One region of the Chitinolyticbacter meiyuanensis genome, then DNA from elsewhere that is predicted to be linked to it. Evidence: predicted binding sites of a transcription regulator. Region 1 holds the regulator's gene; the other holds the start of a gene.
What was found. Region 1 encodes FNR, which switches genes on or off when oxygen is low (the NO sensors DNR and NnrR bind a similar motif). Its sites were predicted from a motif close to TTGATNNNNATCAA; they were not measured.
Positions count from the first base shown of each region.

Region 2: a site for FNR is predicted at 2,402-2,415, ahead of FLM21_RS01540 (ribonucleoside triphosphate reductase). Genes of this name have one in related genera too.

Region 1 is NZ_CP041335.1:1,721,953-1,729,701, reverse strand. It holds gene FLM21_RS08455 (GGDEF domain-containing protein) at 1-354, opposite strand, end outside; gene FLM21_RS08450 (chemotaxis protein CheC) at 354-974, opposite strand; gene FLM21_RS08445 (response regulator) at 986-1,354, opposite strand; gene FLM21_RS08440 (sulfite exporter TauE/SafE family protein) at 1,462-2,121, opposite strand; gene hemN (oxygen-independent coproporphyrinogen III oxidase) at 2,125-3,534, opposite strand; gene fnr (fumarate/nitrate reduction transcriptional regulator Fnr) at 3,658-4,401, shown strand; gene FLM21_RS08425 (hypothetical protein) at 4,406-4,993, shown strand; gene FLM21_RS08420 (phasin family protein) at 5,046-5,591, opposite strand; gene FLM21_RS08415 (YjfB family protein) at 5,742-5,924, opposite strand; gene dnaE (DNA polymerase III subunit alpha) at 6,072-7,749, shown strand, end outside.
Region 2 is NZ_CP041335.1:351,658-359,406, forward strand. It holds gene FLM21_RS01530 (anaerobic ribonucleoside-triphosphate reductase activating protein) at 1-106, opposite strand, end outside; gene nrdD (anaerobic ribonucleoside-triphosphate reductase) at 108-293, opposite strand; gene FLM21_RS01540 (ribonucleoside triphosphate reductase) at 322-2,328, opposite strand; gene FLM21_RS01545 (F-box domain-containing protein) at 2,968-3,741, shown strand; gene FLM21_RS01550 (PM0109 family protein) at 3,747-4,301, shown strand; gene FLM21_RS01555 (threonine/serine exporter family protein) at 4,795-5,247, opposite strand; gene FLM21_RS01560 (threonine/serine exporter family protein) at 5,244-5,996, opposite strand; gene msrQ (protein-methionine-sulfoxide reductase heme-binding subunit MsrQ) at 6,041-6,619, opposite strand; gene proB (glutamate 5-kinase) at 6,722-7,749, shown strand, end outside.

The DNA.
Region 1 (7,749 bases):
CTCCACCTCGCCCTCATCGTTGCGCACCGGCATGAAGGTGAAGTTCTGCCGCATGAAGTCGATGCCGCCGGTGATCGGCCGATTGTGGGCGAAGCGGAACAGGTAGGGCCGCTGCTCCCACGAAGTGAAGGCAAAGTTCTTCAGCACGAACACGCTGTCGATCTTCTTGGCGAGCCACTTTTGCGGCAGGTCCGGGAACAGCTCGAACAGGCTACGGCCGACCGCATCCCCGCTCGCAATGCCACTGTGGTGCGCCATGAAGCGGTTCCACAACAGCAGCTGGTAGCTGCGATCGACGACAAAGACCCCGACATTGACCTCGCTGACGATGAAGTCGGCCAGCGATACCGTCATCAAAAGTTTTCCATGAAGGCGTCGAGCGCGGATTTGAGCGTGAGGATGGACTCCTCGGGCATCAGGGTCAGCAGGTGGCAGGTGAAATCGCGCACCTCGAGCGTGAAGTGCACTTCCACCAGGAGCGCGTAGTTCCAGGTCAGCTGCTGCGGATTGATCAGCCGCCCGACCTCGACGTTCTCCGCCATGATGGTCGGCGCCGAAAAACTGAGCTTGGCCTGCAGCAATTCGGCAATGCCATTGAGGCAGGCGCCGACCAGCACATTGCTCACGTCAAGCAGCAGCTCGCGGTCCGCCGCGCCATCGAGCGCGTCTTCATAGCCCATCAGGTCGGCCAGATCGCGGCAGCCGTCCTGGTCGTAGATGACCATGGCTTCGCCGCGCAGCGTGCCATTGAAGGCTTGGCGCGCCGCAGTCACCGACTGCGGTGTGCCGACGAGCTGGACGATGCCGGTGGAAATTGCAGCCGATTCGGTGATGTTGATGCGCGGCACCGACAGCTGCACGAAGGATTCAAGGATCTGCGCCAGCTGGGAGCCGGCCTGCCCCATGGCGATGTTGGTGACTTCCTGCAGCGCGTCGCGCTGGTCCGGGGTGAGCAACAGATGATCGATCATCATAGTCCCCGCTGTCAGAGCGAAATGCCGTATTCGCGCAAGATCGCTTCGATCTGCGCGGCATCGACCGGCTTCTTGACGAAGGCCACGGCCCCCAGCTGGCGAACGCGTTCGCGCGCCATGGGCTGGATATCGGCCGAAACCACGACGACAAAGCTGTTGAGCCCTTCGCGCTGCAGCGTTTCCAGCACGGTATAGCCGTCCATCTCGGGCATGGTCAGGTCCAGGAACATGACCTCAGCCTTGCCGGCGCGATACGCGGCCAAGGCTTCGATGCCGTTGCCGGCCTGCGTGATTTCAACATCCCATGACGGTGGCAAGGCCTTGATCAGCATCTTGCGCGCCATGACCGAATCGTCGACCACCAAAATTGGCGTAGGCATCCGACGCCACTCCCCAAAGCTACTGTTTCTTGTTAGTAAGCAAATTTAGCGGAGCAGTTTAGAGCATGGCATCCGCTTTGTGGATAGGGCTTCCGATGGAAGTAGGTCTAGTGCAGCCCGGCAACCAGTCGCCAGACGCCGACCACGATCAACAACAAACCCAATATAGACCGAAGCCAGCGATAGCCAAGCCAAGCCCGTAAGCGCCCAGCCGCCGCGCCGATCAGCATCAGGTTGGGCAGCGTGCCCAACCCAAAGGCCAACATCAGCAAAATCCCATTTTCTGTCGAACCACTTGCCAGCGCAGAAAGGCTGGCCGTATAGACCAAGCCACAGGGCAGCCACCCCCACAGCGCGCCCGCCACCAGGGCCTGCCAGAACCATCGGATCGGCAACAAACGGCGCAGCAGTGGTTGCACCCGCGCCCAGACTGGCACGCCTAGCCTTTCCAGGCGGGTGAACCATGCCGCCCAGCCAGCGATATAGCAGCCCATCACGATCAGCAACAGGTTGGCCAGCCACCAGAGCACGGTCTTCACCAGCGTCAGCGCAAGCAGGCCCGGAATACTGCCGACAGCGCCGGCAATCGCCCCGATCAGCCCGTAGCCCAGCAGGCGCCCGACATTGAAGCCCAGCAGATACGGCCAGCGCGGCCCGGGTGGCAGCTGCAAAGTGAATGCGGTGACCACCCCACCACACATGCCAAGGCAGTGGCCGCCACCGACCAGTCCGGCAATGAACAGCGAAAACAGGGCGGGGTCGAGCATGGATCAGATCAGGCGGGAATAGGCGACGATGGGTTGCTGGCGGATGAGGAAACGGTCGAAGACCATGGCGATGGTCCGCACCAGCAGGCGGCCACGTGGCGTCACATCGATGCCATCCGGCCGCAGCACGACAAGGCCATCGATCTCGAGCAGCTGCAGGCGTCGCAATTCTTCCGCAAAGTACACCGAAAAATCAATCATGTAGGCCGGTTCGAACGACTCGAACGACAACTGGAACTGGCACATCAGCGCCTGGATCACCGCCCGGCGCAACAGGTCGTCGCGCGACATGGCATAGCCACGCACCGTCGGCAACTGGCCGGCATCGAGTGCGGCGTAGTAGTCGTCAAGCTTGCGGGCGTTCTGCGCGTAGTGGCCGCCCACCATGCCGATGGCCGATACGCCAAAGGCCAGCAAGTCGCAATCGGCGTGGGTGGAATAGCCCTGGAAATTGCGATGCAGATGGCCGCGCCGCTGCGCGAGGGCGAGATCATCGTCTGGCAGCGCGAAGTGGTCCATGCCGATGTAGACGTAGCCTGCGGCCTGCAGTGCCGCGATGCTGTCGGCCAGGATATCGAGCTTGGTAGTAGCATCCGGCAGCGCCTGGGCATCGATGCGACGCTGGGGCGGGAAGCGCTCCGGCAGGTGCGCGTAGTTGTAGAGCGCGATGCGGTGCGGGCGCAACGCGACCACGCGTTCCAGCGTGCGCGCCATGGTTTCGCGGGTTTGCAGCGGCAGGCCATAGATCAGGTCGAGGCTGATCGAGCGAAAGCCGTTGGCACGCGCGGCGGCGATCACCGCTGCGGTTTCCGCCTCGCCCTGCACCCGGTTCACTGCGCGTTGTACAGCCGGGTCGAAATCCTGCACGCCGATGCTGACACGATTGAACCCCATCTCCGCAAGCGCAGCCATGGTCTGCACGCCCACCTTGCGCGGATCGATCTCGATGGCATATTCGCCTGCTGGATCGAGCTCGAAATGCCGACGCACAGCCGCCATCAGCCGGGCCAGCTGCGCATCGCTGAAGAAGGTCGGCGTACCGCCTCCCAAGTGCAACTGCTGCGCTCGGGGCCGCTGCTCGATCAAGTCGGCAGTCAAGGCCAGCTCGTGCTCCAGGTAGCCGAGGTAGGGCTCGGCCTGATCGCGGCGGCGCGTGATCACCTTGTTACAGGCGCAGTAGTAACAAATCGTGTCGCAGAATGGCAGGTGGAAATATAATGAAAGCGGTTTTGTCGCCGATCCCGGCTGGCGCGCAATGACGGCCTGCTGCCAGGCAGCGGCCTGCAGCGGTCCGAAACGATCCGCAGTGGGGTAGGAGGTATAGCGCGGCCCGTGGCCGTCATAGCGGACAATCAGGTCGCGATCGAATTCGGCTTGTTGCAGCCCGGCATATGCGTGCGTCACCGCGGTCATCCGTTCTGTTTGCAGGGTCGACCAGCTTAACGTGCGGTGTCGGGGCACCTCGTTGATCGGGATCAAGGCACAATCAGCCGCCCTACGGCATACCGCCGGATGGCCATCAACCCAGGGATTCCCATGCTTTCCACCATCCCGGTGCAAGACATCAGCATCAAGCATTTACGCCAGGCCTGCTCTACCTGCAGCCTGCGCGAACTCTGCCTGCCCATCGGCCTATCCGCCGACGAGATGAAGCAGGTGGATGAGCTCGTCACCCAGGGGCGGCCCATCAAGCGTGGCGAAGCGCTTTATCGCAGCGGCGAGCCGTTCCGGGCGCTCTACGCGGTCAAGCTCGGCTTCTTCAAGACCAGTGTGGTCTCCGAGGATGGCCGTGAACAGGTTACCGGCTTTCACATGACCGGCGACCTGATCGGGCTCGACGCCGTCAGCACCGATCACCACACCTGCGATGCCGTGGCACTGGAAGACAGCCAGGTCTGCGAGCTACCGTTCACCGAAATGGAAGAACTCGCGCGCAAGATGCCGGCGCTGCAACACCATCTGTACAAGGTGATGAGCCGCGAAATCGTGCGCGACCACGGGGTGATGCTGCTGCTCGGCAACATGAAGGCCGAGGAGCGCATCGCCGCCTTCCTGCTCAACCTGTCGCAACGGTTTGCGCTGCGTGGCTATTCATCATCCAGCTTCCACCTGCGGATGACGCGCGAGGAAATCGGCAGCTACCTCGGCCTCAAGCTGGAAACAGTGAGCCGCACGCTCTCCAAATTCCAGGATCAAGGCTTCATCAAGGTCCAGAACCGACTGATCGAGATCGTGCAGATCGATTCGCTGCGGCAGCTGGTCAACAGCTGCCAGGGCTAAGGCCATGGGCCCCGTCTGCCTGACTGCGCCGACGGGGCTACGCGAGCGCTTGCTTGCCCGCCTGAGCCGCGCCGGCTGCCCGGCAGACTGGTCAGGCGAAACACCACCCTCCCCCTGGGCCGCGGAAGCGCTGCATCTGAATGTAGGGGGCATTGCCTGCTCCAAGCCACCGCCCTTCAGCGTCGACATCGCCATCATGCTCGACCACCCTGCAGCCGAGCGCCTGGGCTGGATGCTGGCCGTAGGTGGCCACGCCAGTGCGCTGCAGCGCGCCATTCCCTGGCTAGATGCCCTTTCACCCACTCCGGCTGGCTGGCTGCATGTCGGCAGCGATGGTGCTGGGGCTTTCATCGGCACAGCCAACGCATTGTGGGCCGAGCAACAGCAGCAGGTCGTTGCCTGGCTGGCTGAACGAGGGCCCCACGGCACTGCGCATTTTGATCCGGCAAGCTGGCAAGCATTGGCGAGCCATACCCAGCATCAGTTGCAACTGCTGGCCGCAGCGTATCTGGCCAAGCAGCCCGCCGAGCACGAACTGGCAACCCGCCTCGCACTCGCCATCAGCACGCTCTACCCGCAAAACCAGACGTAAAAAAGGGCAGCCGGTAAGGCTGCCCTCAACAGAACAACGGGGATAGGGTCGATCAGGCCACGGCCTTGCTCGGCTGGGCCACCGCCTTGGCGGCTTGCTCGGCGCCGGCCACGGCAGCTTGGGTGAGTTCACCGGCAATCTTCTGCGTGCTGCGCGCTACGGCATCGTAGGTGCTGGCAGCCGTTTCGAAGGCATTGCGAAACACAGCGACTGCTGCACCGGAACCGGCCGGCGCCACTTCGGCAGCCTTGTCGAGTGAGCTCAGCAGCGTCTTGTTGAAACCGAGCACCTGCTCTTCGACCAGACGATTGAGTTCATGCTGGGTAGCGCTGGCCACGTCGAACACCGAGCGGGCCGCATCGAGGGCCTTGTCGACCGACGGTTGCGCCAGCTGCTTTTGCAGCGATACCAGACCTTGCACGTCCTTCACTTCGGATAGCGCCTTGGCGGCTTCAGCTTGATTGGCAAGAACTTCACGGGCCAAGCCCAGCTGCAGGCTGACGAGGCGTTCCACCCCGTTCAGTGCGATCTGCGACAAACGCAGCGATTTTTCCAGACCAGCTTGGTTGGCTTCGTTGTACTGATGGGTGTTGAACATCGTCAGACTCCAAGGATTGTGCATTGCATCAATTCGGATTCTTGACGGCCTCGCCTCGGGCGTCAAGCATCCCATTGTGCGCCGCAGCATTTTGGCGACAGGCGGTAAAAAAGGCGGCCATGGCCGCCTTGCTCCGCAACTGGCGAATCATCACGCTTTCACGTCGATGTTCTGCCCCAGGTTCGCAGGGTTGTTGTATGCCGCCGGCTGCGGCAGCGCTTCCAGCAACGACAGGGCGTTCTGTTGCTGGATGTCCAGCGCTTTGCGCAGCACCGTATTGGTCACGACATACTCGGACGGCTGCGAGCTGCTCGCGGCATTGACTAGGGACATGGACTCCATAACAGCACCTCCTGATACACACCCCTACCATACCCCTATGTTGGCAAGTACCACAAGGGTAGCGGGATGATCGGCGAGGCATGCAGTGATCGCGCTCACGTCCGGCGCGGGTCGGGCCAGCTGCGGTAAAATGCGCCGATGAACGCGCCCGCCTTTATCCATCTCCGCCTGCATTCCGAATTTTCCGTCGTCGACGGCATCGTCCGCATTGATGACGCCGTCAAGCGTGCCGCCGAGCTCGGCCAGCCCGCGCTCGGTGTGTCGGACCTGATGAACCTCTTTGGCATGGTCAAGCAGTACAAGGCCTGTCGCGCCGCCGGCATCAAGCCCATCATCGGCATCGATGCCCGCATCGAGAACGAGGAAGATCGCGACAAGCCCTTCCGCGTGCTGCTGATGGCCAAGAACCGGGCTGGCTATGGCCGCCTCTGCGAGTTGCTCACCGACGCCTACCTGCACAACCAGTACCGCGGCTATGGCGAACTGAAGAAGGAATGGCTGGCCGCCAAGTCCAACGCAGACCTGATCTGCCTCTCCGGCGCGCACCTGGGCGAAATCGGCCAGGCACTGGTCAATGGCAACTACGAGGCCGCCACCTCGGCTGCGCAGTGGTGGGCCGCGCAATTCCCCGACAGCTTCTATCTGGAGCTGCAACGCAGTGGTAAAGCCGAATGCGAGACCAGCGTACAGGGCCATCTCGACCTCGCTTCGGAACTGAACCTGCCCGCTGTTGCCACCCACGCAATCCAGTTCATGGATCGTGACGATTTCAAGGCGCACGAAGCGCGCGTCTGCATCGCCGAAGGTTTTGTCGTCTCCGACAAACGCCGGCCGCGCAACTTCACCGAAGAGCAGTACTACAAAACCCCGGCCGAAATGGCCGAACTGTTCGCCGACCTACCAGAGGCGCTGCAAAACTCGGTGGAGATCGCCCGCCGCTGCAACGTGAACATCCTGCTGGGCAAGAACTACCTGCCGCTGTTCCCCACGCCGGATGGCATGACGCTGGACGACTTCCTGGTGCACCAGGCCAAGGAAGGCCTGGAAACCCGGCTGACCCAGCTCTATCCAGACCAGGCCCAGCGCGATGCCGAGCGCCCGCGCTACCTGGAGCGGCTCAAATTCGAGACCGACACCATCATTCAGATGGGCTTTCCCGGCTACTTCCTGATCGTGGCGGACTTCATCATTTGGGGGAAGCAGAATGGTTGCCCGGTGGGTCCCGGCCGGGGTTCGGGCGCAGGCTCGCTGGTAGCCTATGCGCTCGGTATCACCGATATCGACCCCACCGCCTACGCGCTGCTGTTCGAGCGCTTCCTCAATCCGGAGCGGGTATCGATGCCCGACTTCGATATCGATTTCTGCCAGGACAACCGCTGGCGCGTGATCGAATACGTGCGCGACAAGTACGGCGCCGAGGCAGTCAGCCAGATCGCCACCTTCGGCACCATGGCCGCCAAGGCGGTGGTGCGCGACGTCGGCCGGGTGCTCGACCTCTCCTACACCTTCTGCGACGGCCTCTCCAAGATGATTCCGGCGGCGCCAGGCAAGCAGTACAGCCTGGATGACGCGGTGGACATGGTGCCCGAGCTCGCTGAGCGGGTGCAGAACGAAGATGAGGTGAAGGAGCTCTGGGAGCTCGCCAAGAAGCTGGAAGGCCTGACCCGCAACATCGGCATGCACGCCGGCGGCGTGCTGATTGCGCCGGGCAAGATCACCGACTTCTGCCCGGTCTACCAAGCCAGCGGTGCAGAGGCGTCGCCGGTCTCCATGCTGGACAAGGACGACGTCGAGCAGATCGGCCTCGTGAAGTTCG
Region 2 (7,749 bases), 1.4 Mb from region 1:
CCACGCAAGCGAGCTCGCCCGGCCAGTCGCAGCCGGAAAACGGCACGAAGCCGGCCAGCCGGGGCGGCCGGCGGGCTTCGTCGTGCAGGCGCAGCGCGGTGTTCACCTCAGCGCTCGCGGAAGAACGTCCGCTCGGCAAATTCGCCCTGCTTGCCGGTATTGAACGCCGACACCGGCCGGTGATAGCCCATCACCCGGGTCCAGACTTCGCAGCGGGTGCGTTGTTCGTCGGGCAGGGCTGATGTGGTCTGGGCATCGCTGGCCAGGTGGCGTTGTTCAGCGAGATCGGTCATCGCGGTAGTCCTTTAAGAGTGGTTGGTGTCATTCGGCACAGCAGGCTTCGCGCTGTTGCAGTAGATCGGCATCGCACTTGGGGCAGAACGCGTGGTGGCCAGACAAATAGCCGTGCTTGGGGCAGATCGAGAAGGTGGGCGTCACCGTCACATAAGGCAGCCGGTAGTTGGAAAGTGCACGCTGTACCAAGCGCTTGCAGGCCTCGGCCGACGAGATGGCCTCGCCCATGTAGAGATGCAGCACGGTGCCACCGGTGTATTGGCGCTGCAGCGCCTGCTGGCGCTCCAGCGCATCGAACGGATCGTCGGTGTAGCCGACTGGCAGTTGAGTGGAGTTGGTGTAGTACGGCTGCTCGAAGCTGCCGGCCTGAAGGATGCCGGGGTAGCGCTTGCGGTCCTCGCGGGCGAAGCGATAGGTGGTGCCCTCGGCCGGCGTCGCTTCCAGGTTGTAGAGGTGGCCGGTCTCCTCCTGGAAGCCGGTGATCCGCTGGCGGATGTGCGCCAGCAGCCGCAGCGCGAAATCGTGGCCCCAGGGTGTGGAAATGTCTTCGGCATCGTGCGTGAAGTTGCGGATCATCTCGTTCACGCCGTTGATGCCTAGCGTGCTGAAATGATTGCGCAGCGTGCCGAGATAACGCCGGCTGTACGGGTAGAGCCCGGCATCCATCAGCCGCTGGATCACCTTGCGCTTCAGCTCCAGCGATTGCTTGCCCAGCTCCAGCAGCAGATCGACACGGCGCAGCAGCCCCGCCTCGTCACCGGCATATTCGAAGCCGATCCGTGCGCAATTGAGCGTGACCACACCGAGCGAACCGGTCTGCTCGGCACTGCCAAACAGGCCGTTGCCACGCTTCAATAGCTCGCGCAGGTCCAGCTGCAGCCGGCAGCACATCGAGCGCACCATCTGCGGTTCCAGATCCGAATTCACGAAGTTCTGGAAATACGGCAGGCCATACTTGGCGGTCATCTCGAACAGCAGCGCGCTGTTGGGGTGATCCCAGGCGAAATCCTTGGTGATGTTGTAGGTGGGAATGGGAAAGGTGAACACGCGCCCCAGCGCATCGCCTTCCATCATCACCTCGATGTAGGCGCGGTTGATCAGGTCCATCTCGGCCTGCAGTTCGCCGTAGTTGAACGGGCATTCCTCACCGCCCACGTAGGGAATCTGCTCGCGCAGATCCTCGGGGCAGATCCAGTCGAAGGTGAGGTTGGTGAAAGGCGTCTGCGTGCCCCAGCGGCTGGGCACGTTCAGGTTGTAGATCAGCTCCTGGATGTACTGTTTCACCTGCGCATACGAGAGCTTATCGGCGCGCACGAATGGGGCCATATAGGTATCGAACGAGCTGAAGGCCTGCGCACCGGCCCATTCGTTCTGCAACGTGCCGAGGAAATTCACGATCTGGCCGATCGCGGCCGAGAAATGGCGCGGCGGCTTGGCCTCCACCTTGCCCGGCACACCATTGAAGCCCTCGTGCAGCAGCCGGCGCAGGCTCCAGCCGGCGCAGTAGCCGGCCAGCATGTCCAGGTCGTGGATATGGATCGCGCCGGCGCGGTGTGCCTCGCCCACCTCGCGCGGGTACACGTGGTTCAGCCAGTAGTTGGCGATCACCTTGCCGCTGGTGTTGAGGATCAGCCCACCCAGGCTGTAGCCCTGGTTGGCATTGGCCTGCACCCGCCAATCGCTGCGTTCCAGGTATTCGTTGATGCTGGCGGCCACATCGACCACGGTGCGCGTGTCCTCGCGCAGCCGGCGGTGCGATTCGCGGTAGCCGATATAGGCGCGTGCGGTTTTCAGGTAGTTCACCTGCAGCAGCACCGTTTCCACCGCATCCTGCACCGCCTCGATCTGCGCCGTGCCGCCGTCGTCGAGCCGCATGCACACCGTGCACGCCAGCTGCGCCGCACGCTCGTCATCGAACTCGCCAGTAGCTGCACCGGCGCGCGCCAGCGCATCGGCGATCTTGGTGGCATCGAACGGCACGATGCGGCCATCGCGTTTGCAGAGGTATTGCGGAGAGAGCGCCGAGCCCAACATCTTTGTGCTCCTTGAGGGGATGGGCACAATATATTGTGGTTTGGTGGGGAAATTCGGATGAACTGGGCTGGGGTTGATGGGGGTCAAAAACTGACGAGGGAGGGGGGATGTGCCTGCGGCACGGGGTGTAGAGGGCTGCCTTTGCCCGGCGAGTGGTGGCGATGGCTCGCGCTTCAGTGTTCCCTCTTTGGAGCAAGGGGGTGAGGGGGATTTGGTTGGATGTACAGCCTGCGCGGTTTTGTGTGCTACAGCTGGGAAGACACTAGTTAGCGCCTACGGCGCGGGTTTTGATGCCGGTTCCGCCCGGCGGACGGGTTCATTTCTTTTGCTTCGCCAAAAGAAACGAACCAAAGAAAAGGCGACCCCGTGCCTTACGGCCCTCTGGGCTTCCCTCAGTCGGTCGCGAGCCTAAGGTCTCGCTCCACTCCTTCGGCGCTTGGCAAAGGGGAGGAAAATTATGTGTCGACGTATGAGCTATGATGAAACGCCTTTGGATCAAGCCGGTAGGCGAACGAAGGACTTCACTTGCACAAATTTCAACATTTGACCCCAGCATTCCTACGGCCAAGGCCTTCCATGCCGAACGCGTCCCGCAAGATCTCGATGGCAGCAAGGCTGCGGCATGAAAGGAGTGGTTCAATGCTCACGGCGATATTGAACGGCAAAAAGCGTGGCTCTGGCTTGGCTGGTTTGGCGCTGCACGAGGTCGAAGGCGCCGAGGACATTCTGACCAGCTCGGTGTTCGAGCGAATTTCTTATTTTCCCGATCTATTGGTTGATGCATTTCTGAGGGAATTACTGACTACTGACTGCCACTGGGGGGCAATCCGCGAGTTTTGCTACTGGCCTCGGTTAAATCTGGATCAACAGCAGGTGGAACCCGATTTGCTAATCCATGCCGAGCATTCCATATTGATTGAGGCAAAGCGCTGGGATGGGGCGTGTCAGCAAAACCCATTACAAATAGCGAATGAGATTTTTGCCTGCCTGCAAGCCAAGTATTTGCGGGCCGGCGATTTCGTGTTGGTGCTGGGAGGCTTGCCCGAGGATGAAATGACGATCCGTGATCAATTCGAGCGAAATGTACGTTGCTTGCTCGCCAATGCTGGTGTAACGACAGAGGTCAAACTTGTGCTGCGCAGCTGGCGCCAGCTGTATGCCGCCATTGAGAAGGTCTGCTCGCAGCAAGCTGAACCGGCATTTAAGCGAATACTCAACGATATTGAATCGGCATTTGCTTGGCACGATGTGCGCCTAATGCCCATGCCGTGGTTGCATGACATGCCCACGGCTTCTCCGGCAAAGCTGGCCTGCGACACGGTCAATCTTTGGCGGCCAGGCACCAATGTTCATTTCGGCAGACTTGACATTGCGTGGGGATTCACTACTGAGTGCTTTGATTACTGGAGGTAGAGGCAATGGCCCAATCCCTGCAGGAAAAACTGGTGGAGGTGCGCCGCGCCTACCGCCTGCTGGCAGATTACCAGCAGCGGTTGGTGGAGCTGCTGGAATACATCAGAAAGCAACTGGGCTTTACTCAGTACCATCACATTTTCAATTCTGGAAATACCGGGGTGCCGTCACCTTATCGTTTGGCACAAAGCAGCGAGGGAGGAGTGTGGGCTCTACCCTTATTGTCCTCGCAATTATTCTGGATCAAGCACAAAGGCCAAGATGACCCGATACACTTGCAGCAGGCTGGCGACTGGATGATCTGTGCGATTTTGCGATCCGATGCCCATGGCGATAAAAGGATTCCTTGGTTGGATACAACCGAGCGTACTACTCCTGAAGAAAGCGTTAGTGAAATTAGTTTCTGCTTTTATCGCTGTGATGAATCACCCTTGGAAAAACCAACTGGTTTACTGGTGTTTACGAACCCAATGATTGGCCGCCCATTGGTCAGGTCAGTGCGGCGAATCAACCCAGCGGTTTTCGCATGTATGTTGACCGCATCGATCTGGCCGATCTGAACTCGGAAGAGGCAGTAAAGGCAGCCATCGGAAGGCTACGAGCGGATGTAGAGAAAGCGTTGGATGCCAAGCTTTAGGTAGCATCCCAGGCTCCACCTGCCGTTCGGAATCAGATCGTGCTGCGCCATGGCGCTAAGTAGACCCCTCTGTAACATGCAAGAAAGCGAGAACTTGACCGAGCAGCAGCCCCTCAAGACGTGTAGAACGCACCCGTGAAGGACCGCGTTTCAGAGGCATTTGCTTTGGCAGCTATGCAGGCTCGCGGTTTTCCTCCCCTTTGCCAGCACCGAAGGACCGGAGCGAAACCCTAGGCTCGTGACCGACTGAGGGAAGCCCGGAGGGCCGTAAGGCACTGGGTCGCGTTTTCTTTGGTTCATTTCTTTTGGCGAAGCAAAAGAAATGAACCCGTCCGCCGGGCGGAACCGGCATCCAATCACTGCGCCGCAGGCGCTAATCGCCAAATACACCACGGGCGCCGCCGCCCAATTCCCCTCTAATGCCCCTTCTTCGGCCACAACAACGCCGGCGCAGCAATCCCGATCGCTAGCGCGAGCAAAATCATCGCCGCCTTCACGATGTTGTAGCCGGCATCGACCAGATGCGGCTGAGCCTGGCTCGCGTCGGTGACGGTGGCGAGCTGCAGCAGAGCCTGCACGGCCTTGTACATGTAGGTGCCGGGCACCATGGGGATGGCGGCGCAGACGGCGTAGACCGGGGCGGCCTGGCGGGCGCGGCGGCTCCACCATTCGGCACAGATGCCGATCAACAATGCGGCGAGCAGGGTGCCGAGCACGATATCGCTGCCGGCGTGCAGCAGGCCGAAGCGCAGGCCGTGGCCGGCCAGCGCCAGTGCGCACGACAACCACAGCGTGCGCGGTGGCACGTTGAACAGCACGGCAAAGCCGAGTGCAGCGGGGATGGACCAGAGCTCGACCAGCCAGCTCATGCCAGCACCCGCAGCGCCAGGCTCATGCCGATGCCGATGCCGAGCACGAACACCGCGCTCATCGTCAACCGCACGGTGCCGTTGAGGTAGTTGCCGCTCAGAAGATCAGCCGCGCCGTTGATCAAGGGCACGCCGGGGATCAGGAACAGCACCGAGGCGGCGAGCGCGGCATCCGGCGTGGCGGACCAGCTTCGCGCGAGCAGGCCGGTGACGCTGGCGGCGAGTGCGGCGGTGGCGATGGCGAACACCAGCGGCTTGTAGCCCTGTTTGGCCAGCACCAGCCGCAGCCCGGTGCCGAGCCCGGCGCCGATGGTGGTGGCGAGCACGGCGGCGAGATCGCCGCCGAACAGCGCGGCAAAGCCGCCGCAGGCAAAGCCGACCGCCAGCGCGGTCAGCCAGCGCGGTGCGTAGTGCGGGTGATCGTGCAGTTCGCGCAGCAGGGTGGTGAAAGCCGGAGCGCCGATGCGCTTGGCTTCCAGTGCTGCCAGTGCACGCTCCACCCCAGTGAGTGCGCGGAAGTTCACGCCCATGTGCGGCGCCTTGTAGAAGGCGGTGTGCTGCTGCCCGCTGCCGTTTACCGTCAGCCCCAGGTTGAGCGAGGACACCACGGTATAGGCGCTGTCCGCGCCGAGGGCGCGGGCGGTGCGGACCATGGTTTCCGAGGTGCGGGCGGTGTCGCCGCCGGACTGGTGGACCAGATTGCCGGCGGTGAGGGCGAGGTGGGCGATATCGGCGAGGGCAAGCGTCATGCCGATAGCTTAGGCGATGGCGGCGATGACCGTGTTGCGCCGCATCAAGCGCGCCAGCGCCGCCACACGCGCCAGCCCAGCAGCAGTGCCAGCACGGCGGCGTAGATCGCCGGCTCGGTCACGTCGCGCTTCACCAGCCACCAGTAGTGCAGCACGGCGAGCACGGCCACCAGGTAGACCAGCCGGTGCAGCCGGCCCCAGTTGCGCTTGAGCCGGCGCATCATCGCGTCGGTCGAGGTGACGGCGAGCGGCAGCAGCAAGAGCAGCGCGGTAAAACCCACGGTGATGAAAGGGCGCTTCACCACGTCGTGCCACATGGCGGCAAGGTCGAAGCCATGGTCGAGCGCCAGCCAGATCAGGAAGTGCAGGCAGGCATAAAAGAAGGCGAACAGCCCCAGCATGCGGCGCAGCCGGACCAGCGCATTCCAGCCGGTGAGCTGGCGCAGCGGCGTGATGGCGAGCGTGGTCAGCAATCCGACCAGCGCCCAGGTGCCGGTCTGGTGCGTCAGGTATTCGACCGGGTTCACGGCGGCGAACACGAATACACCGGTCCACGCCAGTGGCGCGAGGCAGGCGAGGAACAGCGTGGGCTTGAGCCAGCGAGGCAGGGTGGAGGGCGGCATGGGGCTAGGTGGATCCGTCGGGCTGCGAGTTCCCGTCAGTCGTCGCTCAGCAGCAAAACTGACAGCCCGGCTATAATCGGCGGCTCTACGGGAAATCGCATCATGAACAGCCTTATCCAGTCCGCGCAACGCATCGTCGTCAAGGTCGGCTCCAGCCTCGTCACCAACGAGGGGCGCGGGCTCGATCACCATGCACTCGCCCGCTGGGCCGCCGAGATTGCCGAGCTGACGCGCCTGGGCAAGGCGGTGGTGTTGGTCTCCAGCGGTGCTATCGCGGAGGGCGTGGCGCGGCTGGGCTGGAAGGAAAAGCCATCGGCCGTGCACGAGAAGCAGGCTGCCGCCGCCGTCGGCCAGATGGGGCTATGCCAGGCCTACGAGAGCGCCTTCCGCGCCCACGGCCTGAAGACTGCCCAGGTGCTGCTGACGCATGAGGACATGGCCGATCGCACCCGTTACCTGAATGCCCGCTCGACGCTGCTGACGCTGCTGGGCCTTGGCGTGATTCCCATCATCAACGAGAACGACACCGTGGTCACCGCCGAGATCAAGTTCGGCGACAACGATACGCTGGGCGCGCTCGTCACCAACCTGATCGAGGGCGACGCCCTGATCATCCTGACGGACCAGCAGGGCCTCTACACCGCGGACCCGCGCAAGGACCCGAGCGCCACGCTGATCCGCAACGCGGTGGCCGGCACGCCGGAACTCGAGGCCATGGCCGGCGGCGTCGGTTCCAGCGTCGGCACCGGTGGCATGTATACCAAGATCATCGCCGCCAAGCGCGCCGCGCGCAGCGGCGCCGCCACGGTGATCGCCTGCGGCCGCGAGGACAGTGTGCTCACCCGGTTGGCCAGCGGCGAGCCCATCGGCACCGAACTGGTGGCGCAGACCACGCCGCTGGCGGCGAAGAAGCAATGGATCGCCGATCATCTGCAGTTGCGCGGCCGGGTCCTGGTCGACGACGGCGCGCGCCGTGCAGTCGTCGAGCGCGGTTCCAGCCTGCTGCCGATTGGCGTGATGGCCGTCGAGGGTGAGTTCTCGCGTGGCGACGTGGTCAGCTGCGTGGACGCGGAAGGCCGAGAGATCGCCCGCGGCCTTGCCAACTACGGCGCAGCCGAAGCCCGCCGCAT